One region of the Fictibacillus sp. UD genome, then DNA from elsewhere that is predicted to be linked to it. Evidence: a T-box and tRNA genes for the amino acid it is inferred to sense, from the RefSeq annotation. Region 1 holds a T-box; the other holds one or more tRNA genes.
What was found. A T-box is a leader RNA that pairs with one kind of tRNA and senses whether it is charged. The one in region 1 lies ahead of alaS (alanine--tRNA ligase), so its partner is inferred to be a tRNA-Ala.

Region 1 (16,916 bases):
ATCCTTATCTGGTTTCGTGGTCAATACAGCAAGTTCCACCGCATTAAGTGCTGTTCTTGCATCACCGTTCGCAATAGAAACGATATGATTTTGAGCATCTTTTTCCATGTTGATCGGATGCTTACCGTATCCTCTTTCTTTATCAGAAAGAGCTTGATCGATGACTTTCGCGATATGCTCGTCAGTTAGCGGTTCAAAGCGAAACAATCGTGATCTTGATAAGAGAGCGGGATTGATCTCGAACATCGGACTTTCTGTTGTTGCACCTATTAAAATAACACTGCCATCTTCTACATAAGGAAGAAGAGCGTCCTGCTGGCTTTTGTTGAAGCGGTGAATTTCATCGATAAAGAGCACCGTCTTCTTCTCCTCTAACAAAAGCCGTTCCCTTGCTGCTCCCATAATCACTTTTAAGTCTGCCACTCCTGAAGTAACGGCATTTAACTGCTCAAACCATGCTGATGTTGAGTTCGCGATAATTTTAGCTAAAGTGGTCTTGCCTGTTCCAGGAGGTCCGAAAAAGATCATGGGAGTAAGCTGATCCGCTTCGATTGCCCGCCTTAATAGCTTTCCTTCTCCTGCAATATGTTCTTGGCCGATGAACTCCCCAATCTTTCTAGGACGCATGCGGTTAGCAAGAGGTCTCTTTAAGGAGTGAGAGCTTTCGTCTTTATAAGAAAACAAGTCCATTGATATTTCACCCTTCCGTACACTTGTTCTAGTCGTCATATGACAATACTATACAACAGTACGTCATGCAAGGTGAAATCATTTCATGCTATAATAAGCTTTAGATTTATGAAAAGTAGTAAGATCAGACAACTTAATAGGGAAGGATTTTGCATAGTGAAAGACCAAAAACATTCAAGATGGAACAAATTTTTGTTTCAGTGGTCTGTGTTTTTTGTGGGACTGTTTATTATGGCCTTCGGAATAGCTCTTATGATCAAGGCGAACTTAGGAAGCGCTCCATGGGATGTACTTCATATCGGTTTGTTTTCACAGTTCGGGTTATCGATAGGAACGTGGTCGATCATTATGGGCTTTTTCGTTATTTTAGCAACATCATTATTAACCAAAAAGATGCCTCAGTCTGGTGCTTTTTTAAATATGGTGTCTGTTGGCTTGTTTATTGATTTTTATTTATGGCTGCCTTTTTTCCATGATCCTATAACGTGGGTTGGAAAATGGCTTTTCCTTATAATTGGAATCCTGATATTAGGCTTTGGCATCGGACTCTATATTTCATCAGAGTGCGGAGCTGGACCGAGAGATAGTTTAATGCTCGCTCTTACCGAGAGATCAGGTATGAAAGTTTCAAACATTCGTCTATTTATGGAACTCATCGTTCTTTTCTTTGGATGGATGTTAAAAGGACCGATTTCATTCGGAACCATTATTTTTTGTGTAACAATTGGAGCAATCGTAGGCAGAACCCTTCCGTATTGCCAAAAGTTAGTGAAGTTTGTATTAGAACGGAGTGAACAATTTGAAAATATCAACAAAGGGCCGGTACGGATTAACCATCATGATGGCATTAGCAAAGAGATCAGGTGAGGGTCCTATCGCGTTAAAATTAATCGCAAAAGAATATAGTCTTTCTGAACACTATCTGGAGCAGCTTATTGCACCTCTCAGAAATGCAGGTCTTGTTAAGAGTATAAGAGGTGCTTACGGAGGTTATATTTTAGCTAAAGAAGCTTCAACGATTACAGCTGGAGACATCATTCGAGTTCTCGAAGGACCGATCTCTCCAGTAGAAGTAATGGACGATGAAGAACCGGCTAAACGCAACCTATGGATTAAAATCCGTGATGCAGTAAAAGACGTATTAGATTCTACAACACTCGAAGATTTAGCGAATTATGAAGACGAGGGCGGACAGGACGCTTACATGTTTTATATATAGGAAGGAATGGAGTAATGAAAAACGTATATTTAGATCACGCTGCAACATCTCCTGTACATCCTGAAGTGGTTGAAGAGATGATTCCGTATCTTACCGAACATTTTGGAAATCCTTCAAGTATTCATCAATTCGGCAGACGAGTTCGTAAAGTACTTGATGATGCAAGAGCGGCCATTGCAGAATCGATTGGTGCGTCCAGAAATGAAATCATTTTTACAAGCGGTGGTACGGAAAGTGATAACCTTGCAATATTAGGTGTCGCTTCTGCTTTGCAAGGTAAAGGGAAACATCTTATAACAACTCATATTGAACACCATGCAGTTCTTCATACTTTTCATGAACTTGAAAAGAGAGGCTTTGATGTGACCTACTTACCGGTTGATGAAAACGGACAAATCTCTCTTGAGGAGCTGCAGGAAGAAATAAGAAATGATACGATTTTAGCTTCTATTATGTTTTGTAACAACGAAACAGGTACATTACAGGATATTGAGTCGATCGGCAACGTATTAAAAGAAAATGGGATCATTTTTCATACGGACGCTGTTCAGGCATATGGGCTTGTATCAATTGACGTTAAGAAATTGAGCATTGATCTCTTAAGTGCTTCTGGTCATAAAATCAACAGTCCAAAAGGCACTGGTTTTCTTTATGTAAAAGAAGGCACTCCATTTATTCCACAAGGTTTCGGAGGAGAGCAAGAGCGAAAACGCCGTGCAGGAACAGAAAACGTAGCAGGAATTCGAGCTCTTCATAAAGCCGCTGTTCTTGCTGAAGCAGAGCGCAAAGATCGTTATGCTCAATATCAAAAATATAAGGAAACAATGAAAAAGATTTGGGATCAAGAGGGAATTTCTTATGTCGTAAACGGAAGTGAGAAAAGTACACTTCCACATATACTCAACGTTAGTTTTTCTGGAGTAAAAACAGAAGTTCTTCTAGTTAATCTAGATTTAGCGGGAATAGCTGCATCAAGCGGATCGGCTTGTACAGCAGGTTCGCATGAGCCTTCGCATGTATTAGCAGCGATGTTTGGAGAAGTTGAACGGACAAAGTCATCGGTTCGATTCAGCTTCGGATACGGCAATAATCTGGAAGATATTGAGTATGCGGCTATCGAGACAGCAAAAATCGTGAAACGTTTAACAAAATAAGTTACAATGTTTGTCATATGAAAGAAATGAGGTGGACAGTATGCAAACGGAATTAAACAAAAAGGCACCTCAAGATACACGAGTAGTTATTGGAATGAGCGGCGGTGTTGATTCTTCAGTTGCCGCACTTTTATTAAAAGAGCAAGGCTATGACGTTATCGGAATCTTTATGAAAAACTGGGATGATACCGATGAAAACGGCGTCTGCACAGCAACAGAAGATTACAACGATGTGATAGCGGTCTGTAACCAGATCGGCATTCCATATTACGCGGTGAATTTTGAAAAAGAATACTGGGACAAGGTATTCACGTACTTTTTGGAAGAATATAAAGCAGGAAGAACGCCTAATCCTGATGTAATGTGCAACAAGGAGATCAAATTCAAAGCATTCCTTGAGCACGCTATGAATTTAGGTGCAGATTATGTAGCGACAGGCCATTACGCACGTGTGGCTGAAATAGATGGTGAAGTAAAAATGCTTCGCGGTGTTGATGAAAATAAGGACCAAACGTATTTCCTTAACCAGCTTTCACAAGATCAGCTTAAAAGAGTTCTGTTCCCGATCGGTGAGTTAAAGAAGCCTGAGATTCGCAAGATTGCTGAGGAAGCGGGACTTGCCACTGCCAAGAAAAAAGATTCCACTGGCATTTGTTTTATTGGAGAAAGAGACTTCAAAGAATTCTTAAGTCAGTATCTACCTGCAAAACCTGGTGAGATGCAAACGTTTGAAGGCGAAGTGAAGGGCAAGCATGACGGGTTAATGTACCATACGATTGGGCAGCGTCACGGCCTCGGTATTGGTGGAAGCGGAGATCCATGGTTTGTTGTCGGGAAGAATTTGAAAGACAATGTGCTGTACGTTGAACAAGGATTCCATAATGACAAACTTTACTCAGACAGCTTGAAGGCAGTAAAATCGAGTTTTGTTTCGGATAAACCTGTACCTTCTGAATTCAAATGTACAGCAAAGTTCAGATACCGCCAGCCTGACATGGGGGTAACTGTTCATGTGATGGAAGACGAAACTCTTCATGTCGTTTTTGATGAACCGCAGCGCGCGATTACTCCCGGACAAGCTGTTGTATTTTATGACGGCGATGTTTGCTTAGGCGGAGCAACGATCGATACAGTGTACAAGAACGATAAACCAATCACGTATTTATAAGAATGATAAAAAACTGGCTCAAAAGGTATAATGACCTTTCTTAGCCAGTTTTTTTGGCTTTATTAAGGATTTAAAGGGCATTAGACTTTCTTTTTATAAGCAAAGTGTTGGTGGTGCTCGTGCAGCGGCATAACTATGCTCGCTGCATGAGCGATTCCAGAGATTTATGAGCGATTCCAGAGATTTATGAGCGATTCCAGAGATTTATGAGCGATTCCAGAGATTTATGAGCGATTCCAGAGATTTATAAGCGATTCCAGAGATTTTTCTAAACCCATCACGCCAAAGCATCCAGAAAAACTATGCGTCATCCAGCACGATTTGTTATACTTTTGAAGGAAATCAAAAGTGGGGGAATACAGATGGAACCTTCAAAAGGTCTTGAATATTTAAAAAAAGGGAAGTTTGAGGAAGCGGCAAAAAGCCTCGAAGCAATGATTGAAGCCGATCCTCAAAATCCAGTTCATTATATTAACTTTGGAAATCTGCTTTCTGCAGTTCATGAACATGAAAAGGCAATTCAATTTTTTGATAAAGCCTTGTCGCTTGATGAAAGTGCTGCAGCAGCATTGTATGGTGCGGGTATTGCTTGCTATCATTTAGAGGAATTTGCCAAAGCGGCAAAACTTTTTCAAGAAGCCATAAAAGGCGGTATGCAAGATAGCGATACTCACTTCATGACAGGTATGTCTTTCGTTTCGCTCGGTGAGAACAAGCTGGCTTTTCCATACTTGATGAGAGCGACGGAACTTAACAACGAAGATCAAGAAGCACTGTTTCAGTTTGGTCTGTGTCTAGCGAGAACTGGTGATATCCAATCAGCTTTAAACACGTTTGAAAAAGTTGTACAGGTTGATAAAAACCATGCAGATGCATGGTACAACTTAGGCGTTACACTTAGTTATTTTGACCGAAACGATGAAGCGCTTCAAGCCTTTAAAAAAGCGCTCGACATTCAACCTGACCATTATTTAGCAGGGAACGGAAAAAGAAATATCGAAAGTAAGAATACAAACCATTAAAGGGGGTGCTTTATGGCACAGCAGCCTTCCTTTCATTTAGACGACGATGAAACACAAGAAACGTCCCGATTTATAAAAGGTACGTTGATTGCTACTGTTTATCATCAATCGGAAAGCCTCTACACCGTTGCACGAATTAGGGTGAAAGAGACAAATGAAAATTATAACGAAAAAGAAGTCATGGTTACGGGAATTCTTCCGCCTTTACGAGAAGATGAACTGTATTTATTTTATGGCAAATTTAAAGATCATCCGAAATACGGTAAGCAATATGAAGTCGAATTTTTTCAGAAAGAGATGCCGCAATCAAAAGAAGCAATGGTTCAATATCTCTCCAGTGATTTGTTTAAAGGAATCGGAAAGAAGACGGCAGAACATATTGTTGAAGTAATGGGCAATGATGCGATCACCAAACTGTTGGAGTCTCCGGAATACATTAGCCAAATTCCAAAGTTAACAGAAGAACAGGCTAAAAACTTACAGGAATCACTTTTGCAGAACAGAGGATTAGATCAAGTGATGATGGCGGTCCAGCCCTATGGAATTGGCCCTCAGCTCGCTATGAAGATTTTTCAAACGTATCAGGATGAGTCGGTTACTGTCATCAAAAAAGAGCCTTATCGCTTGATTGAAGATGTTTCTGGAATTGGATTTCATCGTGCTGATGAAATCGCAAAGGGAAATGGTATGCAAGTCAATCATCCAAAACGAATACAAGCTGCTTGTCAGTTCGTGCTTCGTGATCAAGGTACAGATCTCGGGCACTCGTATTTGCCGATGGAAGAACTGTTAGAGGGTGTGAGAAAGCTTTTAGCAGATGGAAAGAACACTGTCGATGAGATGAGTATTTTTAGAGAGATTCAAGATATGGAGACCGAACAGCGTTTGATTGTAAAAGAAAATGTTGTATATTTGCCAACCCTATATTTCGCAGAGCGTGGATTTGCTCAAAAGATGAATCAATTATTACATACTCAGCCAAACGATTATCACATTGAAGATGAAAAATTGGAATCTGAGCTATCAGCTCTTGAAAAAAGACTCAACATGAAATATGCAAACAGTCAAAAAGAGGCTATTAAAAAGGCACTAACCTCTTCATTAATGGTGCTCACTGGTGGGCCAGGCACGGGTAAGACCACCGTTATCAAGGGAATCGTTGAACTTTATAGCGAGATTCATGGTGTGAGTTTGAACCCTGATGATTACAGAGGAAAAAAAGAACCTTTCCCTGTTTTACTCGTTGCGCCAACAGGCCGTGCCGCAAAGCGAATGACAGAATCAACGGGAATACCGGCGCATACCATCCATCGTTTATTAGGGTGGAAAGGCGGCGGGAATTTTGAAAAGAATGAAGATGAACCCATAGAAGGGAAGCTATTGATCGTTGATGAAATGTCGATGGTCGATATTTGGCTTGCTCATTCCTTATCGAAAGCACTGCCGCAGCATATCCAGATTATTTTTGTAGGTGATGAAGATCAGCTGCCATCTGTTGGGCCAGGTCAAGTATTAAAAGACCTGCTTCAATCCGAACATATTCCACATACACGATTAGTGGATATTTACAGGCAAGCTGAAGGGTCATCCATTATACGATTAGCTCATGAAATGAAAAATGGAAAAGTACCTGATGATCTCCTGATCCCTCAAAGCGACAGACGGTTTTTTCCATGTTCTGGTGAACAAGTTTTTCAAGCGATTCTTCAAGTTTGTGAAAATGCGATAAAAAAAGGATACACTTCAAGAGATATTCAAGTATTAGCTCCTATGTATAAAGGGTCAGTGGGTATCGACCGATTGAATGTTGAGCTTCAGCGCCTTTTTAATCCTGAGAAACCAAAACAGCGTCAACTGCAAGTAGCTGATGTTTTTTACCGAAAAGGAGATAAAGTTCTTCAGCTTGTCAATCAGCCAGAGGATCAGGTTTTCAATGGTGACATTGGTGAGATCGTAGCTGTTATTTATGCCAGAGAGAATACGGAAAAAGAAGACCAGATTGTAATCAGCTTTGACGAAATCGAAGTAACGTATAAAAGAAGTGAATTTAATCATTTCACACATGCTTTTTGCTGTTCGATCCATAAGTCACAGGGAAGTGAATATCCGATCGTGGTTCTTCCGGTTTTAAAGAGCTATTATAGGATGTTAAAGCGCAACTTGCTTTATACAGCAATAACAAGAAGTAAAGAGTACTTAATTCTATGTGGGGAACAAGAAGCTTTTACTTGGGCAGTTCAGCGCTCAGATGAATTGGAAAGATTCTCAGGATTGAAACTTCGTCTTCAAGAAACGCAGTTGGAAAAAGATTTAATGAATGAGACCCTTCTAAACGAAACAAACTAGAAATGTTCGGGAGATGTAATTTGTCATCTCGTCGGACATTTCTTTTTTATTTCTATGATTCATGATTCTTCAAAACCAATAATTGCGTATATTTTCTCTGTATTCAGGACACCCTTGTAAAAGTAAAATTTTAAAGGAGCGAGAGCAAGTGGAATGTCCGAACTGCAGTAGAAAAGATATTGGGAAAATCGGTGTAAACCAGTATTATTGCTGGAACTGTTTTATTGAGCTTTCCATTGTTAAAGGAAGACTGTCCCTTCATCAAGTGGAAGAAGACGGCTCTCTAACTTCACTAGATGATTTATTTGAAGATCAAGATCTGACTTATAGAGAAAGCACATCATAATTGTAAAACTCTAATGTCGAGGTGATACAGCATGAGCAGGACGATGAGTTCTCTTTTCGCACTTGGTATTGGAGCGGCAACATATGCGATGAGAAACAAGAGGATGTCTAGAATGTCTAAAATGAACGTCAATTTTTCCGATATCGGTGATCTTTGGACATCAAGACGGGTAAAAAGAATCCGCAAAAGAGTCGCAAAAGCTATTTATTAAAGTACGTAAGCCCCGTCTCAAACAAGGACGGGGTTTTTTAAAGAAAAGGGTGAGTGTATGACAAGAGACAGTAGAATGAAGTGGGTTTACAGACTGACCCTTTCTTTATTATTGTTTTTATGTTTGTTTCTTTTAATGAAACTTTACCCTCTGTACGAACCATTATGGAAAGCTATAAAAGGAATATTCCTGCCCTTTTTTCTAGCTGCTCTTATTACATATCTGCTGCATCCTGTCGTTGAATACGTGCATGAAAAAGGGCTGCCTCGATTTGTTGCGATCTTAAGCATCTATCTCTTGTTCTTTGGAGGATTAGGGTACGCAGCTGTTAAAGGGTTTCCTTACTTTATTGTGCAGATGAAACAGCTGTTAGAAAATGTGCCTGCCCTTGCAGAAGATTACAAAGACCTTTTATATAAAGTTGATAAAGGAACTTCGGCACTTCCACATTCTGTTCATTTAAAAATCGAAAATTACATTGGGAAAATGGAGACTAACGCTCAAAATATTTTGACCAATGCAATCTTTTCTTTGCGGAAAATTGTAGATTACTTCTTTGTGATTATCGTTGTTCCATTTTTAGTGTTTTATTTTCTAAATGATTTTGAGAAACTAAAAAAAGCACTTTGGTTTATTACGCCAAGAAAATACCGAAATGAAGGCAAGCACTTGATAAAAGATATCGATCAATCCCTTGGAGGGTATATAAGAGGGCAGTTATTTGTTGGAGCCATTTTAGGGGCAGCAGCGATGGTAGCTCTGTGGTTTGTGGGTATGCCATATCCCATCCTATTAGGTCTTGTTATTGCGATAACAGACATCATTCCGTACTTTGGTCCGATCTTAGGTGCCATTCCAGTCATCCTGATTGCCTTAACGATATCTTGGAAGATGGTCTGGATAACTGTTGGAATCATGCTTGTTTTACAGTTCATCGAAGGCAATATTTTAGGCCCTTTTATCGTAGGACGAAATCTTCATATCCATCCCGTTTTTATTATCTTTTCTCTATTGCTTGGAGGAGAGCTTGCAGGAGTGCCCGGAATGATTCTTGCCGTTCCTATTTTTAGTGTGATTAAAGTGGTTGTCATTCATATTAGGGAACATCGGCTCAGACATCCGATTGACAAGTCAGAATAAATAAACGTATACTAACGCTAGAAGATAAAAAAATCGCTGAAAGAGATAAGTACGTTTTAGACCTTCCAAAAGAGAGAAACATCCACCGGCTGAAAGATGTTTTAGGAAGAAGGAAAACGGAAAGCTACTCTGGAGTGCAGAAGAAAAATCTGCCGTTATGCCGCGTTAAGGCTTAATCAAGGTGATATGCTTTCAAATGCATATAACCAGGGTGGTACCGCGTGAATTCAAAACTCTCGTCCCTGTTTTTTTACAGGGATGGGAGTTTTTTTGTTTTGGTTGGTTTTGTACCAAACTCCAACAACAAGGTGATGAAGTCAATGCGCTCTTTTTATCAAAAAGTTGTAGCTTTTAATTTTGTCTTCTATGATTGTTGATTGGAGTGTAAGGTGCGAGACTCCTGCGGGACAGGCGGGCAGGTGAGACACTTAAGAGTGAAACGTACGAATGTGGCTCACCGCCTGCCCCGCGGAAAGCGAGCAGCCTTGAACGGAAATCAATCACTTTCAAAAGCAACAAAGCTTGCAAAAACAGCCTATCCAAAAATGCAAAGGAGAATGAATACCATGAAAAATTTGACTTCAGCTCAAGTCAGACAAATGTTTCTTGATTTTTTCCAGGAAAAGGGCCACCGTGTGGAGCCGAGTGCATCACTTGTTCCCCATGAAGATCCAACATTACTTTGGATTAACAGTGGTGTTGCGACACTTAAAAAATACTTTGATGGCCGGGTAATTCCTGAGAATCCGCGTATTACAAACGCGCAAAAATCAATTCGTACGAACGATATCGAGAATGTAGGTATAACAGCAAGACATCATACGTTCTTTGAGATGCTTGGAAATTTCTCTATCGGTGATTATTTCAAAGTAGAAGCAATCCTTTGGGCATGGGAGTTTTTAACGAGTGAAGATTGGATCGGCTTTGATCCTGAAAAGCTTTCCGTAACAATTCACCCTGAAGATGATGAAGCGTTTGACATTTGGACGAAGCAAGTGGGATTGCCAGAAGAGCGCATCATTCGTTTAGAGGGGAACTTCTGGGATATCGGTGAGGGCCCTAGTGGACCAAACACTGAGATCTTCTATGACCGCGGTGAATCTTATGGTAACGATACATCTGATCCTGAACTATATCCAGGCGGTGAGAACGATCGATATCTTGAAGTGTGGAACCTTGTGTTTTCCCAGTTCAACCACAATCCAGATGGAACGTACACGCCGCTTCCTAAGAAAAACATTGATACAGGAATGGGCCTTGAAAGAATGGTTTCTGTTATTCAAGATACAAAAACAAACTTTGAGACCGACCTTTTCATGCCGATCATCAAGGAAACAGAGAGACTTTCAGATACGTCTTACGGTTTAAATACAGAAACAGATACGGCGTTTAAAGTTATCGCCGACCACGTACGTACAGTTAGTTTTGCGATTGGTGACAGCGCACTTCCTTCGAATGAAGGAAGAGGATATATCCTTCGACGATTGATCAGAAGAGCTATCCGTTTTGCAAAAAAGATCAATATTAATAAACCGTTCATGTACGAATTAGTGCCGACAGTTGCTGATATCATGGTTGATTTTTATCCGGAAGTAAAAGAGAAAGTTCCTTTTATCCAAAAAGTCGTGAAGACAGAAGAAGAAAGATTCCATGAAACGATCAATGAAGGTCTTGCTATCTTAGAAGACGTAATGGCTAAAGAGAAGGCTGAAGGAAAATCTGTTATCTCTGGAAAAGACGCATTTAAACTATATGATACGTTTGGTTTTCCGTTCGAGCTTACTCAAGAGTATGCTGCTGAAAATGGAATGGATGTCGATTTAGAAGGTTTTGAAAATGAGATGAAAGCACAGCGTGAACGTGCACGTGCTGCAAGGCAAGAAGTGGACAGCATGCAAGTACAAGGCGGAGTACTTTCTGACATCACAGTAAAAAGTGAATTCTCTGGGTATGATCACTTATCAGGAGAAGCTAAAATTCTTGAAGTCCTTCAAAACGGTGAGCGTGTTGCAATGGTAGCAGCAGGAGAAGAAGCTCAAGTTATATTGGATGTTACACCTTTCTATGCAGAAAGCGGTGGTCAGATAGCTGACCAAGGTACCATTACAGGTAAAGAAGTGGAACTTAAAGTAAAAGATGTTCAAAAGGCTCCAAACGGACAAAACCTTCACACGGTAGTCGTTAACAAAGGTGTTCTTGAAAATAACATAGAAGTTACGGTTCAGGTTGATCCAGAAACTCGTGCAAAAATTGTTAAGAATCATACCGCTACACATCTGCTTCATCAAGCATTAAAAGATGTATTAGGAACGCATGTTAACCAAGCAGGATCACTTGTTCAAGAAGGACGTCTGCGATTTGACTTTACACATTTCGGAAGTATTTCTCCAGAAGAGCTTGAAAAGATCGAGGAGATTGTTAATGAAAAGGTTTGGGCTAACATTCCTGTAGATAAGATGGTTAAAAACATCAATGAAGCAAAGGCTATGGGAGCAATGGCTTTATTTGGCGAAAAATATGGTGAGACTGTTCGTGTTGTAAAAGTGGGAGACTATAGCTTAGAACTTTGCGGTGGGTGCCACGTGAACAATACGGCAGAGATCGGATTGTTTAAGATCGTTTCAGAATCAGGAATTGGAGCGGGAACTCGCCGTATTGAAGCTGTTACAGGAGAAAATGCATACCGCCTGATGAACGGTCAAGTTCAACTCTTGAAAGACACAGCTTCAAAATTAAAAACAAACTTAAAAGATGTTCCTCAGCGTATTGATGCACTAAACGAACAGATTCGTGAACTGCAAAAAGAAAAAGAATCTCTTGCTGCGAAAATTGGAAACATGGAAGCAGGCAGTCTTGTTGATGAAGTTCAGACAATTAATGGCGTTTCTGTAATCGCGAAGAAAGTTAACGGTATGGATATGAACGGACTTCGCACAATTGTGGATGACTTAAAGAATAAAATCCAAAGCGGAGTTGTCATTTTAGGGGCAGAAAATGCTGGAAAAGTGAATATTGTAGCTGGAGTGACAAAAGATTTAGTATCAAAAGGGTACCATGCGGGTAATCTTGTAAAAGAAGTTGCAGTTCGCTGCGGCGGAGGCGGCGGAGGCCGTCCTGATATGGCTCAAGCAGGCGGAAAAGATCCAGAAAAGCTGCAAGAAGGAATAGATTCTGCAGTTGAAATGATTAAAACGGTTTCCTAAGCTTTCCTCTTTCATGTACAATAGAGATAGAAACTAATTTGTCCCATAAGGGAGATCTTCAGAAAGAGGTGTTCGCTAGTGAGTTCCATGGACAAAACGATGAAGTTTAACTTCAACGAAGATGATGCTTATAAAACGAATGTTGAAACTGTCCTGTTTTCTGTTTATGACGCCCTGCAGGATAAAGGATACAACCCGATTAATCAAATCGTAGGTTATTTGCTCTCAGGCGATCCAGCTTATATTCCTCGTCATAATGATGCGAGAAGTATGATCAGAAAACTTGAGCGAGACGAGCTTATTGAAGAGCTTGTTAAATCGTATCTCTCAACTCAAAAAGAAGGAAGCCGTTAATGACAAAAACTCTTGGACTGGATGTCGGAACGAAGACGATAGGTGTTGCTGTTTCAGATGCACTGGGATGGACAGCACAAGGAGTCGAAACGATCCGGCGCCGTCCTAATCAACCTGAACAAGACTATGAACGAATTCAAGAACTGATTAAGCTTCATGATATCAGCAAAATTGTGGTCGGCCTTCCTAAAAATATGAACGGTTCGATCGGTCCCAGCGGCGAGGCTTGTCAAAACTTTGCCAAAGATATTGAAAACCTTACAGGTATTTCGGTTATCCTATGGGATGAAAGACTAACAACTATGGCTGCTGAAAGAACTTTGATTTCAGCTGACGTAAGCAGGAAGAAACGAAAGCTAGTGATCGATAAGCTTGCTGCTTCGATCATTCTGCAAGGTTATTTGGACAGCCAACAATAAGAAAAGTAGAGGTGAGCCAATCATGGCTAAAGAAGAACGCGAACGCATTATTATTCCTGACGAAAACGGTGACGAAAATCTATTTGAAGTATTATTCAAATTTGATGTTGACCAAACAGGTAAATCATACATGGTAACAATTCCTGTAGCTGATTCGGAAGATGACGATACAGATGAAGTAGAAGTTTTTCCTTTCCGTTATGAAGAAAAGGGAGAAGAAGAGGATGATCTAGCATTGTTCCCTCTGGAGACAGACGAAGAATGGGATATGATCGAAGAAATGTTAAATACATTCCAAGATGACGAGTTCGAAACTGAATAATATTGGTTAAGAGATAGGAAGATGGTTATGATACCATCTTCCTTTTTTTATTCCAATTTACGGCCAATCTCGACAATTTCTGCTAGCAAACGTATAATTAAACAGGTGGAAGGGGGAAACACAATGTTACATCTCCAGTCATCTGGGAATTACATAAATGAAAATAAAAGTAAAAAACGGACAAAAACCATCGTACTATCCATTCTCGCTCTCTTTTTGGCAATCATCATGGCAACGGCGGCAGGAGCGTATTTTTATTTTACTAAAAATACTGGCCCTCTAGACGCTGATAACAAAAAGAACATGACGATTGAAATTCCAATTGGCTCAACTTCTGCAGACATTGGGAAAGAACTAGAAGATAAAGGTATCATTAACAGCGGTGACTTTTTCAGACTCTACACTCGAGTTAAAGGAGAAGGGAACTTCCAAGCAGGCATCTATGAACTGTCACCTTCGATGAGTCTTTCAGAAGTGATTTCTGCACTTAAAGAAGGAAAGCTGTTCAAAAAACCTGAACTTACGCTTACCATCCCGGAAGGATATAACGTCCCACAGATTGCAGGATTAATCAGCAAGGCTACAGGGTACGATCAAGCTGATATCTTAAAGAAGATGACTGATAAAACCTATCTGAACGAGCTGAAGCAAAAATATCCTTTATTGCCGGATGAAATAACGAAAGAAGGACTTTATTATCCACTTGAAGGGTTCTTATTCCCTGCAACTTATGATTTTGAAGTTAAAAAACCCGAAATAACTGATATTATCGACAAGATGGTTGAACAATCATCTATAATCTTAAAAAAACATGAAGCTGAAATTAAAAATAGCGGATATTCACTTTTTGAAGTGATCACGCTTTCCTCTCTTATCGAAGAAGAGTCTCAACGTGATGAGGATCGAAAAAAAATCGCAGGGGTATTTTATAATCGTATCAGTAAAGATATGAAATTAGATTCTGATCCAACCGTTAAATATGCAAGGAAAGATTTCGATGTACAAGTTTTATACGAACATCTTGAGTTTGATTCTCCTTATAATACTTACAGGTATAAAGGGATTCCAATCGGTCCGATCACCTCTCCAGGTGAAAAGGCGATCGAAGCTGCATTAAATCCAGTTAAGATGGAAGAACTCTTTTTCTACGCAAGGCCTAATGGTGAAGTGATCTACACGAAAACCTTAAGTGAACATAATGCGGTATATAAAAAATACAGAGATGAATGGAAAGTTTGGCAGGAAAAAGACAAACAATAATTTTTAAGAGAGTACGTTTACGCGTATTCTCTTTCTTTTTTTAGGCTGTTTTCGTATACTTTGTTGCTTTTGGAAGTGGTTGATTTCCGTTCCAGGTGCTCGCTTTCCGCGGGGCAGGCGGTGAGCCACATTCGTAACGTTTCACTTTTAAGTGTCTCACCTGCCCGCCTGTCCCGCAGGAGTCTCACACCTTGCACTCCAATCAACGGTCATAGAAGAGCAACTATCTTTTAGAAAAGAGCCTTCTTTAAAAAGTCCTTTTTCGTGTCCCCATTGTTGTTTTTGAAAGTAGTTGGTGGAGTCTCACACCTTACACTACAACCAACTATTCAAAGAAGAAAAAAATTTAAAGCAACTTTCAAAAAGAATGTGTTGTGACATTATTTTATTGCCTTTTGTGAAATCACCTGTAAAGTGCTAACGGACATGGAAAATATGAAAAAATGATAGGACTCTCGCCTTCAAATAAAGATTATGTTACAATATACCGGTTAGTGTGAAGGAGGCGTGTTACTTTGGTCTCAAATGAAGTAAACCAATACATTGAAAAAATAATTCCAACGCGCTCTGATCAAGTTCTAGAAATGGAGCAATACGCCAAAGAGCATAATGTGCCGATTATGGATCTAGTAGGAATAGAAGCACTTCTTTCATATGTAAGGCTAAGAAAACCAAAACGTATACTAGAAGTGGGCACAGCCATTGGGTATTCAGCCATTCGAATGGCCCTTGCTTGTGAAACAGCTGAAATTATTAGTATTGAAAGAGATGAAGAACGGTACAATATAGCAAAAGATAACGTTAAAGCTCTTCATCTTGAAAGCAGGATTACCTTATTATTTGGTGATGCGAATGAATTGCAAAGCCAAGTAGAAGACTATGCCCCATATGACTTTATTTTTATAGATGCAGCTAAAGGACAATATCAAAACTTCTTTGATCACTATTCCACTATGCTGTCAGCAGACGGCATCATCGTTACAGATAATGTTCTCTTTAGAGGGTATGTAGCGGATGAAAGCGGTCTAGAGAGTAGAAGACTTCGTTCTCTAGTAAAAAAAATTAGAAGTTTTAATGAATACATGATGCAGCATCCTGATTATCAATCTTCAATCTTGCCGGTTGGTGATGGTATGATGGTCAGCATTCGAAATTCTTAAGGGTACAGGAGTTTGGAGGAGTAATAACAATGGCACAAAAACCGATTGTAATTGGGGTTGCAGGTGGATCTGGATCAGGTAAAACAACAGTAGCAAAAGAAATTTACAGGCAGTTTGCTGATCAATCCATACTCATTATTGAACAAGATGCTTATTATAGAGATCAATCTGAGAAATCTATGGAAGAGAGATTGAATACCAATTATGATCATCCTCTTGCTTTTGATAATGATCTGTTGATCAAACATATTTCCTCGTTATTAGAGTACGAATCCATTGAAAAACCAGTGTATGACTATACAGCACATACAAGAAGTGATAAAATTATCCCAGTTGATGCTAAAGATGTCATTATATTGGAAGGTATTCTAATTCTAGAAGACGAGCGTTTACGTGATCTGATGGATATCAAGCTATTTGTTGACACAGATGCAGATGTTCGAATTATTAGAAGAATGGTTCGGGACACTCGTGATCGTGGCAGAACATTAGAATCCGTAATTGATCAATATACTTCCGTAGTGCGGCCGATGCATAATCAATTTATTGAACCCACGAAAAGATATGCAGATATCATTATTCCAGAAGGCGGTCAAAACCTTGTTGCGATCGACTTAATGGTGACAAAGATAAAGACCATATTGGAAGACAAAGCATTATTGAAAAAATGAGGAACATCATCCTCATTTTTTCGGTATACACGGACAAATCACAGCTCTAAGCTGCTTGGCAATCAACTATTGTCCTATTTTTTATACATACCCTGCCCGAATTATCATATAACGTAACAAGGGTACTGATTATTGAAGGAGTGAATATTATGGCAGACGAGAAAAAACACTATATGACCTTAGAGGGTAAGCAAAAGCTAGAAAACGAATTAGAATTTTTAAAAACAGAAC
Region 2 (16,916 bases), 320 kb from region 1:
ATCTGATATTACAAAGCTTGCGAATGGAACAAAAGAGCTTAAAAGCGGGACAGGACTCTTACTTCAGAGTTTGAATGGAAAATCAGGTGATATTCATAAATTAGCTCAAGGCTCAGAGCAGCTTCATGAAGGTACCGTTTCATTAAAAAGTGGATCTTCTCAAATTTTAAGTGGGCTAGAAAAAGCTGAAACAGGCAGCGAAGAACTAAAGACGGGAGTTGCCGAGAGATTGGTACCAGGAAGCAGAAAAGTCGCAGATGGTACAGGCCGCCTTAAAGATGGATCTGCAAAATTGGCAGCTGGTGCAGAACGGTTAGTTGCAGGGTTAGAAGAATATAAAAAAGCTAATCCAACCGTTAATATTGGACCTTATTATCAGCAAATTCTAGATGGAGCGAATGAAATTTCAAGTGGATTGAATAATTTATCAACTAAATCAGTAGCTTTGAATGAAGGGGCTGTGTCGGTCGCAGATGGTATCGCAAATAACTTAGCTCCTGGGACTGTAGATTTAAATAATGGTCTTAATCAGCTGGTAGCAGGACAAACGAAACTCCATCAAGGTGCGGGGAAGCTTGAGGCAGGTGCCAAACAGATTTCAGATGGCAACGCTGCAGTTGATAAAGGTTGGAATGAATTGATATCAGGCGTTACAAGATTAGATTCTGGAGCAGCAAAGATCTCAGATGGAAACAGCAAAGTGGATGAAGGGTGGCGAAAACTATCACAAGGGGCAACTAAGTTAAATGACGGTGCAGGTAAATTGAATGAAGGAAGTAAAAAACTTACTTCTGGTCTGAAGTCAGGTGCTGAGAAAACGGGAAATTTGAACACAGAGAACGATAATATTAATATGTTTTCATCACCAGTGAAGCTGAAAAGTAAAAAAGTGAATGAATACGAACACTATCGAGATTCAACGGCTCCATACGTCATTACACTTGGATTATTTGTTGGGATTTTAATCATGTCACTGTTCATTAACTTTAAAAAACCACACGCCATTTCAAGTTTCAGCTGGTTTCTAGTCAAGTTTATTCATTTAGTATCATTGGCTATTGTTCAAACGATACTATTGCTGATCTTAGTGTTATTTGTTTTAAAAGTGAACGTGAGTAATCCCGGCGGCTTAATTTTATTTTCACTGATTGTCAGCATTACTTTTTCTTCAATTGTATTATTTTTAGCTGCACTCGGTGGAAATGCAGGTCGATTTATCGCATTAGGTTTGGTCATCATGCAGCTCTCTATAACAGGTGCTAATCTGCCTGTTGAAATGCTGCCTGAAAACTTAAGAAATATAAGCGAATACTTGCCTTTTACTTATTCAATCGCAGGGTTTAAGTCAGTTATTACGTTAAATGATTTTGGTGCTGCCGTGTACAATATGACGATATTACTGACGTTCTTTACTACTTTTACAGGATTAGCTTTTGTTGTATTTAACTTTAAAAAGGATAGAGTAAAAGATACTAACAGGGAAGTGACTGCATAAAGATTAAAGAAAAAAGAAAACTGCTCTAAAAAGATAACCTTTTAGAGCAGTTTTTTCTATGCGCTGATTGTATGTGAAGAATCGACTTTCGGTTCTGGTACAAACATAAGGATCGTCATGCCGATGATGAATAGAATCACTAGGCTGAACACTGCGCTCGATGAGTTTCCAGTTACCTGCGCTGTAACGGCAATTAACAATGGCCCCATTATGGAAGCAAACTTACCGAAAATGTTATAAAAACCAAAGAATTCATTCGAATTTTCTTTTGGCACTAGTTTCGCAAAATAAGCACGGCTCAATGCCTGAATACCACCTTGTGAGGTGGCAACGAGCATGGCTAATATCCAAAAATCTAACGTCGTTTTTAGGAAATACGCATAAATACAAACTATAATGTAAACCGCGATTCCTACGTAAAGCATTTTCTTACCCGTAAACTTTTCTGCTAATCTTCCGTATAAAATGGCAAAAGGGGCTGCAACCACTTGGGTGACAAAAAGGATTATTAATAAGTTGGTAGAACTGATCCCTAAATCTGAGCCATATGCTGTGGACATCGTAATAATCGTTCCCACTCCATCGATATAAAAGAAATAAGCAAGTAAAAATAAAAACAAAGCACGGTATTTTTGAATCTCTTTTATCGTTTTCCCTAATCGTTTAAAGCTATTAAGAACGGGTTTTGGTTCACGTTCAATACCGTATTTTTGGTAGACATTTTTCAGCATAGGAATCGTAAAAATCCCCCACCATACTGCGGTGATCAAAAATGCAATTTTACTAGCAAATGTTGTTGAGATCGGAAGCACATCATTTTGAGATAATACAATAATAGCGATGCTGATTAAAAAAGGAATTGTACTTCCGATATATCCTAAACCGAACCCTCTTGACGAAACTCTGTTCATTCTTTCCTCAGTGGTTACATCCGTAATAAAGGCATCATAAAAGACGTTTGATCCACTAGAACCTATTGCAGTTAAGGTATAGCAGACTAGTAAAAGCAGCCATTGATCACTTGGAACAAAGGCCAAGGAAGCAGTAGATATAAGACCAAGTACAAAAAAGAAGGTAAAGAACTTTTTCTTAAGTCCTCTATAATCAGCAATGGTTCCGAGTACTGGACTGAGCATCGCTAAGATAAAAGTTGCGATGGCAATCGTATAACCTAGATATGCCGTTGAATCAGATGGACTTACTCCAGCTTTCGTAGCAGCCGCTTTAAAGAATAAAGGAAATACAGCAGTCGAGATAATAATAGAGTAAGCGGAATTTGCCCAATCATAATACATCCAGCTGTTTTCTTCTTTCGTAAACCGTTTCATAGGTTTTTTGTCCTTTCTATTGCAAATTTCACAGATCAAAGCGTTAAGAAATTCTCAATAACCTGTCCATCTGTTTGTCCTAGGTTAAGACCTAATAATCTTGCGAATGTAGGTCCTTCATCAACTAGATGCATAGAACGAATAACTGCATCCTGCTGTATACCTTTACCTGCTAGCATAAGAATAGTCGTATAGTTTTCCTTTTCAGGAGAATAGCCGTGACAGGCGTGTGTATAACGTTTTGCCCTTACATCCCGATCTGTTATTTCATGTAATAAGGTCCCTTCATATTCTTCGTTAAAATAAAAACCTCGTCTTGCTTCTACCATAAAGGAACAATTCTCATCGGCACCCATTGACGCTGCTTCTTTCTGACTAAAAATCTTTTCAATGCCGTTTATTTCATTGCTTATTAAATTCTCTAGCAGTCTCCTTACTACCTCCTTTGTATGAGTGTCTGAAGAATTCTTTACGTAAATATATGCTGAACCGTCACAACTTTTGCAATAGGCTTTCCAATTTTTCAACAGGCCTTTTGTATCGACTTCAAGTAAGTGATGCTCTCTGAACAGAACGTTGAGTTTAATCGCTTTGTATTCATCTAAAGCACTGTGGTCACCCAAGACAGCGATTGTTGTGTCATCGTAAATATCAGCTTCCTTTAAGGCTTGAACGATTTTTCCAAGACGATTGTCATGTCGTTTTAGAGCATCCATTGCTTCCTTTGAAGAAAAGCCATGATAATGTCTCTGTGAATCCAGATCAACGAAATGCACAAGTAAAAGCTGTGGTTTTTTATTTTTTATGGTATGTACAGTGGACGCTAACACGAAATCATCGAGTTCTGGCTGATGCAATCCGTTTCGCAAATGACCAAATCGCCGGTTCATATCTAGCTGATATCGTTTGCTGCCGTTTATAAGCGAAACCGGAATTTGATGATGATATTTTCGGTTCGCAAAAATCTCAGGCATATTATAATCAATATTTGCTCTAGCGGTAACTGGCCATAATAAAGCGGCCGTTTTCATGCCCGCTGTTTTAGCTTCATCATATAAAGTTGTCCCTCTCACATGTTTTCGGTGCCAATACCAATCTGGAGAGACTCTTCCTGGTTGAAGAAACGTATTATTAACGACCCCATGGTTCTTCGGGTAATTACCGGTGACAATCGTTGTATGACAAGGGTAAGTCACAGAAGGATAGATCGTTTCAACATGTTTACAGTGCGAACCCCGCTGCAGGAAATCTTTAAAATGAGGAAGCTGCTCCAGCAAAGGAAAATCAAGAGAAGATAGACAATCAAAAGAAATTACGACTAAATAATCGGTAAGACGAGACATAACATTCCTCCAGAAATTCTAAGATTATCCCTCTATGGTAAATCATAGCATACAGAAATTAAACGAGTGTAAAGTGTTTATTTAAACATAAAATGCAAGCTTGTCCTTTCCAAAGTTTGTAAGTTGTGTTATGAATGTAGTATCTCATAATGAGCGGGTGATTGAGTGATTAAATGGTGGTTAGGCGTCGTTTTGATGTTTTTTATCGTAATAGGTGTAGCAGGATATTTGTACACAATGGATTACGCATCTGAAAAAGCAATGATTGAAATATCAAAAGAATTAACCTCAAATGAAGGAGAAATCAATAAACTTTTGGAGGATCCGGAAATACGGAAGTATATTGAAACAGGTGAGGTTCCTAAAAAGAAACTTCCTTTTAAAACAAAGAATGAAGCAGTATCGTTTATCTCTGATCGATACTCCATTCAAGAACTAGCTAGTATTAGAGAGAAAGTAAGCAAAGGTTTGAACGAAAAAGAAAAGATTGCTGTGTATGAAAAACTGTTAGAAAAAGTTACTGATGAAGAGCTGATGGCATTGAAAGTAGTAGCCCTAAATGAGGTTAAGAAAAAAAGCACCAACAAAAAAAGCCCGTAATTGGGCTTTTTTGTATACGCTAAAATGAGATTGTAATATTCCCGCCGTGTTTTGAAATGTGATAGCTTTCGTGTTCTCCAATTTCCACTACAGTTTCTTCTCCCGTTTCTATTACACCCTGAATCTGATTCTTGATAGAAGGATGCATATCACATAGAATTTCTGCCTTTTCAATAGATACTGATCGAGAACCCGTGCTAAACATCATAATTGCCTGATTGCTGCTATTGTCAAACATCGCAAAACAATCGCTAAATTCAATAGCATATAAAGTAGCATCGTGTTTTTTAGCAATATTCACTAAATGCTTTAAATTCTCATCTGCTCGATTCATTAAGTTCACATACGTGTATCCATCAATTACTTTTGTATCTGGCATACTTGTTTGTGCTTGAGCTTTTTTATGTTGAGTTACACTTTTGTTTTCAACAGGTTGAATGGGAACAGGTTTCGTTTCAGATTTTTTGGCTTGTGAATTTACGGATGACTGATCTTTCTCAATACTTTTTTCTAAGTCTTTTTTTTGGTTTTTACCTTCTGAATTATGTTGAATAGAAATATTTACAGAAGATGATGTTTGAATATCATCACCTTTAATATCTTTAGTTTGATTTGAAGCAACAAAATCCTTTGTTTTGTCAGAAGTTAATACTTCGTTTTTAATGGTTAACTTTTGCTCAGTTGCTGTAGCCTTACTTTCAAAATCGTTATAATTGAATACCACAACGGTCAATAGTGCAGCTGTTGCGAAAATCACCATCCGATTCCTTTTCTTCAATCTTATTTCCCCCTCATATACATCTTGTTACTTATTAGACGAGGTAATGATCAAAAGGGTTTCATAATTGTTACAAAAACATTTCGCGAATATTACAGATGAAAAAATATAGAAAATTCTAAATAATAAAGGGGATTTGTTTTATAAAAAGAAAACATATTAATAAGCTAATATTTCTGAAGGGAGGAAGAAAGGAAAGAATAACTACATAAAAATGTAAGCGCTAACAAAATGCATCTTGAATAACCTCATAATGCTTTCCACATTACGTAAGGAGGAGATTGTTTTGCTTGGAATGGAAGACGGTGTAATAACGTTCGTATGGATCGCTACTGTAATCTCTGCAATTGGCTGTGTTGTTTTTGGTGGAATCATGTGGAATAAAGGAGGCAATGATTCATAATGAATTTTGCAGTCTTAATACCGATTCTTATTGTATATATGGGGATCATGTCATGGCTCGCATATTATGGATACAAAAAGACCGTAACAGAATCAGATTATTTGGTTGGCGGACGAAACATTCATCCAGCAGTCATGGCGCTTTCTTATGGTGCTACCTTTATAAGTACTTCTGCCATCGTTGGATTTGGAGGAGTTTCAGCAGCTCATGGATTTAGTTTGTTATGGCTTGCATTTCTTAATATTGTCCTTGGAATCTTTGTAGCTTTTGCGATTTTTGGAACGAAAATTCGGAAGCTTTCATTAGAATTAAATGCTACCACGTTTCCTACTCTTTTAGGAAAACGTTATGATTCTAAATTTATTACCGTTTTTTCAGGAAGCATGATATTTATTTTAATGCCGGCTTATACAAGCATTGTTTTAATCGGAGGAGGGCGCTTTCTCCAAGAATCAATGTCTATGAATTTCAATCTGGCACTTATTCTTTTAGCTGCTATTATTGCGATTTATGTAGTTACTGGAGGAATCAAGGCCGTCATGTATACAGATGCTTTCGGTGCAGTTGTTATGTTGATCGGAATGGCTATCTTCTTATTTGTAACGTACCAAGCAGTTGGCGGAATCATAGAAGGCCACAGCGGATTAAGTGCAATGAAGGACCTCGTGCCGCAAGCTCTTGTTGACCAAGGACATCAAGGCTGGACAAGCATGCCTGAATTTGGTTCTCCGCTTTGGTGGACGATTGTTAGTACGATCATTATGGGAGTAGGCGTAGGTGTTCTTGCGCAACCTCAGCTTGCCATGAGATGTATGACCGTAAAAGATGACAGAGCTTTGTATCGCTCGGTTTTAGTGGGTGGAATCTTTATCTTCTTTATGACAGGTGCTGCATTTGTAATCGGACCACTAAGCAACCTGTACTTTTATGAAAATACAGGTGGAATTGCATTAACTGCGGCTAAAGGAAATGTTGATCTGATCATACCGATTTTCATTAATCAGCTCATGCCTGACTGGTTTATTTATCTTTTTACTTTAACGTTATTATCAGCCACTATATCAACAATCAGTTCATTAATTCACGTTCAAGCAACAGCTTTCGGCCAAGATATATTAAAGACTCTTGGTGTTCAATCTCTTTTCGGATCTAAGCTTAACCCTTCAAGAATCGGAGTAGTTGTTGGTGTGATCGCGGCTGTCATCTTAGCCTATTTACTACCGGCAGGAATTATTGCTCAAGCGACTGCTTTTTGGTTTGGTATTTGTGCTGCAGGATTCTTGCCAGCACTTATTGGAGCACTATATTGGAAAAGAGCAACGAAAGCAGCTGCAACTGCTAGCATGATTACAGGTTTTACAGTGAGTATCATCGGATTCTTGTTCTTACATCTAAAAGAAGCTGCAGCGATTGGCTTATCTCAAGCTTTGATCGGTAAGGTAACTGTACTTCCTTTTCCTTGGACCCACATCGATCCTTTGTTCTACGCCCTGCCTTTATCCGCTGCTGTCTTTGTCATTGTCAGCTTGCTCGATAAAAGTACAAGTGTGAAAAAACAAACAGAAAAAGGAACAATTGTGCCAGCTGTTTCGGAGTAATCTAATAGATCCATTGCAAAATGTAAGGGGTCGTCTTACATATGTAGTATGAACCTTCTTTTTTTGTTGCAAACTAAGAACAGAAGAAGGAGGTTTTTTTATGGAACAAGCAAAAGTCATCATCATGAAATTCATTGTGTGCCTAATCGCTTTCTGGATAGGTTTAGATTTATTTTTCGACGCAACCATAAGTGATATTGTATCATTCGCTGTAACAACAACAGTTATTACTTATATCATTGCGGATCGGATTCTATTGCCCCGTATCGGAAAAACAAACACCTTAATGGCTGAGTTTATATTGGCATATACAGTGGTTTGGATATTTGGATCGATTTTATTAGATGGATATCTGCAAATTGCATGGGGAAGTGTGATATCAGCTGGTATCATTACCGCTACAGAAGTATTTGTTCATCAATACTTACTTAAACATATAAAAGGAACGGAGAAAAATCAAAGACAGCATAGAAGATTTAGACCAGGCTTCCGATATGCAACGGAATTTGCAGAGGAACAAGATCCAAGAGGGAAAAAGAATAAAGATGAATAAAAACAAAACCCTTGATTCCTCAAGGGTTTTTATGGTTATGTATGGTGGAGACTAGCGGGATCGAACCGCTGACCTTTTGGCTGCCAGCCAAACGCTCTCCCAGCTGAGCTAAGCCCCCAAATTGTTACTGACATAGAAAATTATATAGCTTAACCAAAGATGGAGCAAGCATTTTATGGATAAATCTGCATAATAAACTTCCTATACTCAAACAATGAAATAAGATCGTTTTCTTCATATATAAATAAATGTGTGTAAGCTTTGTCCAAGAGTGGATGAAGCTTTTTTATATAAGTCTTTTATACCTGAAAATATACACTTTAGAACTGGTATAGACAACTAGTCCTAGAAGGCTGAAGGACTTAAGTTCTGTTTTGTCCCCTTACGACAGGAACCGCACTTTTTCTACCGAAAAGTGACAAAGAAAGAAAGCGCTACCAAAAATAAAAGGAGGTATGAATATTGAAGATTATAAAGTTTCGTCATCTTTTATTAGTTGCTTTGTTAATCATCCCAATGTTTGCAGGATTGGGTAAAGCTAATTCTGTTTTAGCCAAACAGAACGGTGAAACAGAATTAATCATTGCTCAAAACATGCCGCAACTTATTGAAGTGATCTCGGAAGATTCCATCGATTTAACCTCATTATGGGCAAGTGAAGATGGAACGTATGTTGAAGTAACAAAAAACCTGAAATGGAGTTCATTAAACAAGACTGTAGCTTCCGTTAATAATGACGGTGTAGTAAGTCTAAGTGGAAAGAATGGCAGAACATTTATTGTCGTAACAGATGGCAAATCTTTCGACAGAATTGGAATTCATGTGAAAGATGGAGAAGCAAATTTAATAAAGCAAGAAGGTGCAAAATACGACCTTATTTCAAAAGCTATTGCATCGATGTCTGTGAAGGAAAAGATCGGACAAATGTTAATGCCTGATTTTCGTACGTGGAACGGAAAAAACGTAACAGAAATGAATGATGAAATCAGAGAACTCGTGAAAAAATATCATCTTGGTGGAGTCATCCTTTTCCGTGAGAATGTAGTGACTACCGAACAAACAACTAGACTAGTTGATGCGTATAAAATGGCTAACGAAGACTACGGATTATTGATATCAATCGACCAAGAAGGCGGAATTGTGACACGTTTGCAGAGTGGTACCGATTTCCCAGGAAATATGGCGCTTGGTGCTACAAGATCAACAGAACTGGCGGAATCTGTCGGACATGCTATTGGCTCTGAGCTTCACTCACTTGGAATAAACATGAACCTAGCTCCTGTATTAGATGTAAACAATAATCCTGACAATCCGGTTATCGGCGTTCGATCATTTGGTGGAGATCCTCAGCTTGTTGCTGACTTGGGAACTTCTTATACGAAGGGATTGCAAAGTGCAGGAATGGCTGCGACTGCTAAACATTTTCCAGGGCATGGTGATACAGCGGTAGATTCACATTTAGGACTACCTTCTGTTCCTCATGATAAAGAAAGGTTGTTGGAAGTAGAACTCTATCCTTTTCAGCAGGCAATGGATCAAGGGATTGATGCTATCATGACGGCTCATGTTACTTTCCCGAAAATTGACCCAACCACTGTTATCTCTAAAAAGGATGGCACTGAAATCGCTCTTCCTGCCACTTTGTCACATGAGGTATTAACAAATTTAATGAGAAAAGAAATGGGATTTGAAGGTGTAATTTCTACTGATGCATTAAATATGAAAGCAATCGCTGACCATTTCGGCGCAGTTGATGCGGTAATTCGTGCTGTTAATGCGGGTACAGACATCATCTTAATGCCTGTTGGATTAGAAGAAGTAGCTAACGGTTTATACAAAGCTGTTGAAAAAGGTGAGATTACAGAAGAAAGAATAAATGAATCTGTTGAACGCTTGTTAACGCTAAAAGCAAAACGCGGTATTTATAAACAAGTCAGTGAAACACCAATAGATGAGAAAATCACACATGCTGAAGAAGTAGTAGGAAATAAAGTCCATAAAGATTTAGAGAATGAAGTGGCTAGAAAATCAATTACGCTAGTTAAAAACGATGGTATACTGCCGGTTAACAAATCTGAAAAGAAATCCATTGTAGTAGTGGGGAACACATACAGCGAAAATCTTCACCAAGCTTTGTCTACTCATCATTCATCAGTTGAATTGATTAAAACGGGTCAGCCTTTAACACAAGAACAAATGCAAAAAGTACGGAATGCTGATTTAGTCGTGCTCGGAACATATACGTTTAACGTTTCTGGACGCTTGCCATCTTCTTCTCAAATGCAGATGGTGAATCAAGTGATCAGTGCAGTTCCAGAAAAAACAATCGCAGTAGGTATTAGAAATCCTTACGATATTATGGCATTTCCTGAAATATCAGCTTATATCACTCAATACAGCTTTAGAGATGCTAGCTTTAGAGCTGCAGCAGAAACGATCTTCGGCATGAACAACCCGTCAGGGAAATTGCCGATTACCATTTTTAAAGATGCAAATAGTGTTCTCTATCCATTTGGTCATGGATTAAGCTACTAAAAAGGGGAGAAGAAGATGAAAAAATGGGGAATCTTTTTAACGTTGTTGCTGATGTTTTCTTTCGTACTTCCGGGTGCTCAAGCTACGAATAATAATAACAGTTTCGAGCATAGACAGAACTTTAAAACGGGTTTTGAGAGACTGTTAGATCAGGAGATGAGTGTTCTAAAAGGTAAAAATGTAGGTTTGATAACGAATCCTACAGGAATTGACCGCAGCTTAAACAGCATTGTTGATGTTCTATACAACCATCCTGACATTGAGTTGAAAGCATTGTATGGCCCTGAACATGGAGTGAGAGGGAGTGCACAAGCTGGTCAATATGTTGAGTTTTACACGGATTCCAAAACTGGTCTTCCTGTATATAGCTTATACGGAGCGACAAAGAAACCTACTCCTGAGATGCTTGAAGGAATTGATGTTCTCGTGTTTGATATTCAAGATGTTGGAACTCGATTCTACACATACATTTACACGATGGCTTATGCGATGGAAGCAGCGAAAGAGAACAACATTCCTTTTGTTGTCTTAGACCGTCCGAATCCTCTTGGCGGTGAACAAGTTGAAGGTCCTGTGTTAGATCAGGCTTATTCCTCGTTTGTAGGATTATATCCGATTCCACTAAGACACGGAATGACTGTAGGAGAATTGGCCAACTTGTTTAACGAAGAATTTGGCATTGGAGCTGATTTAAAGGTAGTAGAAATGAAAGGCTGGAAACGATCTTGGGCATATGAAGATAGCGGATTAGAATGGGTACTCCCTTCTCCAAACATGCCTACAAAAGATACAGCACTTGTTTATCCAGGAAGTGCGCTTATTGAAGGAACGAATGTTTCAGAGGGAAGAGGAACGACGAAACCATTTGAGTTAATTGGCGCTCCATTTATTAATGGTGATGAATTAGCGAAGAAACTGAACGATGAGGCATTACCTGGAGTGAAGTTTCGTTCAGCATCCTTTATACCTGCATCTTCAAAACACGCTGGGAAGCTATCTCATGGTGTAGAAATTCATGTAACGGATGGTCAGTTATTCCAACCGGTCCTAACTGGAATCACTTTAGTTAAAGCGATTCATGATCTATACCCGAATGATTTTCAATTCCGCGCAGAAGACAGCAAAGGAATTTCTTTCTTTGACCTTTTAGTTGGAAATGGATGGGTAAGAGACTATATTGAATCAGGGCGCAGTGTTGATGAAATCGTCTCCCGTTACAATGATGAACTTGAGGAATTTAAGGAATTAAGAGCACAATATTTAATGTACTAATCTTAGAGAGCTAAGGCTGTATTCTTTAGCCTTAGCTTATTTTATTTGAATTTTCTGACTGGTATAGACAACTAGTTATAACAATGATACGCTTGGCATAAAGTAATAAGGGAGAGTGGACATGAAACACGTCATTACATTAGGATGCAACTGCAAAGATTAAAAGCACTTCAGGATTCCAACAGGATGGAAGATGTTTGTTTAAACAGTGGAAGGTGCATGGAATCTTTTTAGGTAAGGAGAGTTGAACCATTTTTATGATTGATAAAAAATCACCAATGCCTCTTTATTTTCAGATTGAAGAAGCTATTAAACAAAAGATTGATAAGGGAGAATGGATAACTGGAACGATGATTTCTTCCGAACGAGAGTTTGCTGAAAACTATGAAGTTAGCCGAATGACTGTCCGTCAAGCGATAAACAATCTTGTGAATGATGGATACTTAACACGCCGAAAAGGAAAAGGGACATTTGTATCTGCTAAAAAAATCGAGCAGAAGCTCCTGGGACTTACTAGTTTTACAGAAGATATGAGGTCGCGGGGATATCGGCCAGCATCAAAACTTGTATCCTTTCACACCATTAAGGCCAATCAAAGACTTGCAATGGCTTTAGAAATTTCGGAACACCAAGAAGTCTATGAGATCAAACGGGTTCGCCTTGCAAATGATATTCCAATGGCATTCGAAACCACATTTGTTCCTGTTCATCTTCTATATCTGCAAGAAAATCATATAAAAGAAGGCTCACTGTATTCACAGGTAGAAAGTGCTGGCTTCGAAATTGATTATGCGACACAAAGCTTAGAAGCATCGATTGCACGTGATGCTGAAAGTGAAATACTTGAGATAACGAAAGGTGCACCTGTACTTCTCATTGAAAGACAAACCTTTTTAACGAATGGAATGCCTTTGGAGTTAGTACATTCAGTTTATAGAGGTGACCGATACAAATTTATGATCGATATGAAACGCTAATGAAGCGTTTTATATAAAAATGAAAGCGTTTACTAAGAGGGGGAAGGATAATGGGGAAAGAGCAGCAAATGGCTCATAGCATCATTGAAAAACTTGGAGGTTCATCAAACATCCAGTCATTGATGCATTGTATGACGAGAATACGTGTGAATTTACATGACCCGTCAAAAGCAGATTTAAAAGGGTTAAAAGATGTGGATGGTGTCTTGGGTGTTGTAGAAGATGATACCTTACAGATTATTGTCGGACCTGGAATTGTAAACCGTGTGACACTAGCGATGAGCGAAGAAACGGGTATGAACATCGAATCTGTTGATGAAACAAACCCGATGGATCTTGAGCAGATGGCACGCATGAATAAAGATGCAATTAACAAGAAAAACGCAACTCCTTTTAAACAATTTTTACGTAAGATTGCTAGTATCTTCATTCCGTTAATTCCTGCGATTGTTGCTTCAGGTTTGATTGCTGGAATCACAAACGTTGCGATTAGAATGGAAGCGGACCCTGAGTCTGCAATAATTAAAATGCTAGGGTTAATCGGCTGGGGTGTCTTCAGTTACTTAGCAGTATTTGTTGGTATTAATACAGCCAAAGAGTTTGGTGGAACCCCTGCACTAGGTGGTGCAGCCGGTATTTTAATCATTAACCCAGGTCTAGCAAACATTACACTTTTTGGTGATCCACTCGTTGTAGGACGTGGCGGTTTAATTGGGGTCATGCTTGCTGCTGTTCTCATTGCATTCCTGGAAAAAAGAATTCGAAAATTTGTTCATCCTTCTATTGATATTATCGTAACACCTACACTTGCACTCCTGATAACAGGTTTTGCAACGTTATTCGTTCTTCAGCCGGTTGGTGGTTTCTTATCTGACCTCATCACAAAAGGATTATTAAACTTAATTGATATTGGCGGTATTTTCTCTGGACTTATTTTAGCAGGTACATTCTTACCACTAGTTGTAACAGGACTTCATCAAGGCCTTACACCAGTACACATGGAACTAATCAATACGATCGGTGACGATCCACTGTTGCCAATTTTAGCAATGGGTGGAGCAGGTCAAGTTGGTGCTGCATTTGCCATCTATTTCAAAACAAAAAATCAAAGGCTTCGCAAAGTTATTAAAGGCGGACTTCCTGTAGGTATGCTGGGAATTGGTGAGCCGTTAATCTTTGGGGTTACATTGCCGCTCGGTCGTCCGTTCTTAACGGCGTGTCTAGGAGCTGCAGTAGGTGGGGCATTCCAGGCATTCTATGAAGTTGCGACAATTGCAATTGGTGTTTCTGGTATCCCACTCGTATTCTTAGTTAATCCGAATGAAATGGTTCTATATTTAGTAGGTTTAGTCATCGCTTATATCTTTGGTTTCTTGTTCACATGGACATTTGGGTTTAAAGAGAGCATGGCAAAAGACATTTAAACAGGAGTGAACGCTCTTTGTGTTATGGCATTTCAATTTATCTAAGCGAATCAGATACTTTCAATAAACAATGGATCGAAAAGGCCGCTAAAAACGGTTTTCAGTACATCTTTACTTCTCTTCATATTCCAGAAGAAAGTGATGTAGATTTTATTAAACAAGTAAAGTGGTTAGGCAATATAGCGCAAAGTTTTCATATGGATGTGATGGCAGATGTTTCTCCAGCTTCCCTTGAACGGTTGGGATTAGCGTTTTCTGAACTGCCTTCTTTAAAAGACTGGGGAATCACAGGAATCAGGATGGATTATGGATTTACAGCCAAGCAGATTGCTTGGCTGTCCCATTCTCTTAAAATTGGATTGAACGCGAGTACCATTGATGAAGAACAGCTTAAGGAATTAGTAGACGCGGGACTTCAAGTGAATCAAACAGAAGCTTGGCATAACTTTTATCCGAAACCATACACAGGCATTTCAAGTCACTCAGTAAAAACACGCAATGAATTGTTCCACCGTTACGGAATAAAAACAATGGGTTTTATTAAAGGGGATGATTCATTACGCGGACCGTTGCATGAAGGACTTCCTACGATTGAGAATCATAGATTTTTAACACCTGTACATGCAGCACTTGAACTCGGCGAACTGAGTACAGACAAGATTTGTGTGGGAGATTTAAATCTGACTGACCAGACTTTGAAGACTTTCGGCTACTTAATGGATGGTGCAGTTCCTCTCTATGTAGATTTTAACAATGAATACGAGCACCTCTATAACACGGTTCATACGAATAGAATGGATGCCGCACAATACGTGATCCGTTCAGTTGAATCTAGAACTGAGCCTTCTCAACTGATTCAAGAGATTCATAATTTAACCTCTTTCACAAAGGGCACAATCACGATAGATAACAAATTATATGGCAGGTATGCCGGTGAACTGCAAATATGTTTGGAGAATTTGCCCGCCAATCCAAAGATGAATGTAGTTGGAATGGTACGGAAAGAGAGCATGCCATTATTAGAGTACGTGGGAAGCGGGCAGAAGTTTGTCCTTTTAAATCAACCATACTAAAGGAGATCATGATGGACTTAACCAAATTGGCTACAGAGAAAAGGAATCCAGACACAGTAAACATTGATGAACTTTCAACACTAGAAGTGATCCGAAAAATACACGAAGCCGATCTTGGAGTCGTCAGTTGTATTACTCCTGTCTTAACTGAAATTAGTAAAGTAGCAGAAAAAGTAGTTAAAGCTTTCGAAAATGGAGGTCGGCTTATCTATATCGGGGCAGGAACAAGCGGGAGATTAGGTGTGTTAGATGCTTCAGAGTGCCCGCCAACCTATGGAACAGATCCCAATTTAGTAGTCGGTGTGATTGCAGGTGGTGATTATGCTCTTCAACATGCTATTGAAGGAGCAGAAGATGATCCAGAATTGGGTAAATCCGATCTTCAAAAACTGAAACTTACGAATAAAGATGTTGTTGTAGCGATTGCTGCATCTGGCCGAACGCCTTATTGCTTGGGTGCAATGGGTTATTCAAAATCACAAGGTGCATTCACGGCTGCTCTTGTTTGTGCTGCAAATTCACCTATGGAGAAGCTTGCAGATATTAGTATTCCTATTATAACAGGGCCAGAAGTTGTTACAGGATCTACACGTATGAAGGCTGGAACGGCTCAAAAGCTTGTTTTAAATATGATTAGTACAGCTAGTATGATTAGGTGGGGAAAAGTTTACAGCAATTTGATGGTGGACGTTCAACCTACAAATGAAAAATTGAGACAGCGAGCAAAAAATATAATCGTGGAAGCTACGGGTGCGTCAGAAAAAGAAGCAGAAGAAGCATTGCTCAATCAGGGAGGCAACACCAAGGCTGCGATTTTTCAGTTAATAACAGGAGTCGCTCCAAATGACGCAAAACCGTATCTAGATCAACATGATGGCAAATTAAAAGAAGCAATACGCATGTTCACTAAAAAATGAGAGGGGTAGATTATTATGTTAGGATTCTTGCAGCGCATCGGCCGTGCGCTTATGCTTCCGATTGCTGTTCTTCCAGCAGCGGGACTCATTCTGCGTTTCGGTCAAGATGATTTACTGGGTATTCCTTTTTTGGCTGCAGCAGGTAATGCGATTTTCGGTCACTTAGCATTGATTTTTGCCATTGGGGTAGCTGTTGGTCTAGCTAAAGACGGTAGTGGGGCAGCGGGTCTTGCAGGTGCTATCGGTTATTTTGTTTTAACAGAAGGGGCTAAAGCATTTGCAGTTGAGAATTTAGCGTATAAAGGCAACTTTGATATGTCGGTGCTCGGAGGGATTCTAGCCGGGGTTGTAGCAGGGCTCTTATACAATAGATTTTATAATACGAAACTTCCAGAATGGTTATCGTTCTTTGGCGGCAAACGATTTGTACCAATCGTGACTGCAGGTACGATGGTGTTGTTAGCCCTTGTTTTTGGATTCATCTGGCCTTACATTCAAATGGGCTTAGAGAACGTTGGTACTTGGATTACGAGTGCAGGTGCCATTGGTGCTGGTATATTCGGTTTCTTTAACCGCTTATTGATCCCATTAGGTTTGCATCACGTACTTAACAGCTTTTT

Region 2: it has a tRNA-Ala gene. The T-box ahead of alaS (alanine--tRNA ligase) is inferred to sense a tRNA for this amino acid. The anticodon was not compared.

What each region holds. Positions count from the first base shown of each region.
Region 1 is NZ_JARUHH010000001.1:324,198-341,113, forward strand. Features, by position in the region: gene P8610_RS01610 (AAA family ATPase) at 1-690, opposite strand, end outside; gene P8610_RS01615 (YczE/YyaS/YitT family protein) at 847-1,557, shown strand; gene cymR (cysteine metabolism transcriptional regulator CymR) at 1,490-1,909, shown strand; gene P8610_RS01625 (cysteine desulfurase family protein) at 1,924-3,063, shown strand; gene mnmA (tRNA 2-thiouridine(34) synthase MnmA) at 3,104-4,231, shown strand; gene P8610_RS01635 (tetratricopeptide repeat protein) at 4,594-5,253, shown strand; gene recD2 (SF1B family DNA helicase RecD2) at 5,266-7,599, shown strand; gene P8610_RS01645 (hypothetical protein) at 7,748-7,945, shown strand; gene P8610_RS01650 (DUF3918 domain-containing protein) at 7,977-8,156, shown strand; gene P8610_RS01655 (AI-2E family transporter) at 8,232-9,296, shown strand; T-box leader at 9,324-9,543, shown strand; gene alaS (alanine--tRNA ligase) at 9,863-12,499, shown strand; gene P8610_RS01665 (IreB family regulatory phosphoprotein) at 12,578-12,853, shown strand; gene ruvX (Holliday junction resolvase RuvX) at 12,853-13,272, shown strand; gene P8610_RS01675 (DUF1292 domain-containing protein) at 13,295-13,594, shown strand; gene mltG (endolytic transglycosylase MltG) at 13,718-14,854, shown strand; gene P8610_RS01685 (O-methyltransferase) at 15,370-16,014, shown strand; gene udk (uridine kinase) at 16,044-16,685, shown strand; gene greA (transcription elongation factor GreA) at 16,835-16,916, shown strand, end outside.
Region 2 is NZ_JARUHH010000001.1:1,691-18,606, forward strand. Features, by position in the region: gene P8610_RS00015 (YhgE/Pip family protein) at 1-1,495, shown strand, start outside; gene P8610_RS00020 (MFS transporter) at 1,552-2,823, opposite strand; gene P8610_RS00025 (alkaline phosphatase family protein) at 2,859-4,166, opposite strand; gene P8610_RS00030 (hypothetical protein) at 4,332-4,766, shown strand; gene P8610_RS00035 (hypothetical protein) at 4,786-5,544, opposite strand; gene P8610_RS00040 (sodium:solute symporter family protein) at 5,947-7,545, shown strand; gene P8610_RS00045 (YndM family protein) at 7,646-8,098, shown strand; tRNA gene P8610_RS00050 (tRNA-Ala) at 8,141-8,216, opposite strand; gene nagZ (beta-N-acetylhexosaminidase) at 8,615-10,633, shown strand; gene P8610_RS00060 (exo-beta-N-acetylmuramidase NamZ family protein) at 10,649-11,905, shown strand; gene P8610_RS00065 (GntR family transcriptional regulator) at 12,163-12,882, shown strand; gene P8610_RS00070 (PTS transporter subunit EIIC) at 12,933-14,306, shown strand; gene P8610_RS00075 (DUF871 domain-containing protein) at 14,324-15,379, shown strand; gene murQ (N-acetylmuramic acid 6-phosphate etherase) at 15,391-16,296, shown strand; gene nagE (N-acetylglucosamine-specific PTS transporter subunit IIBC) at 16,312-16,916, shown strand, end outside.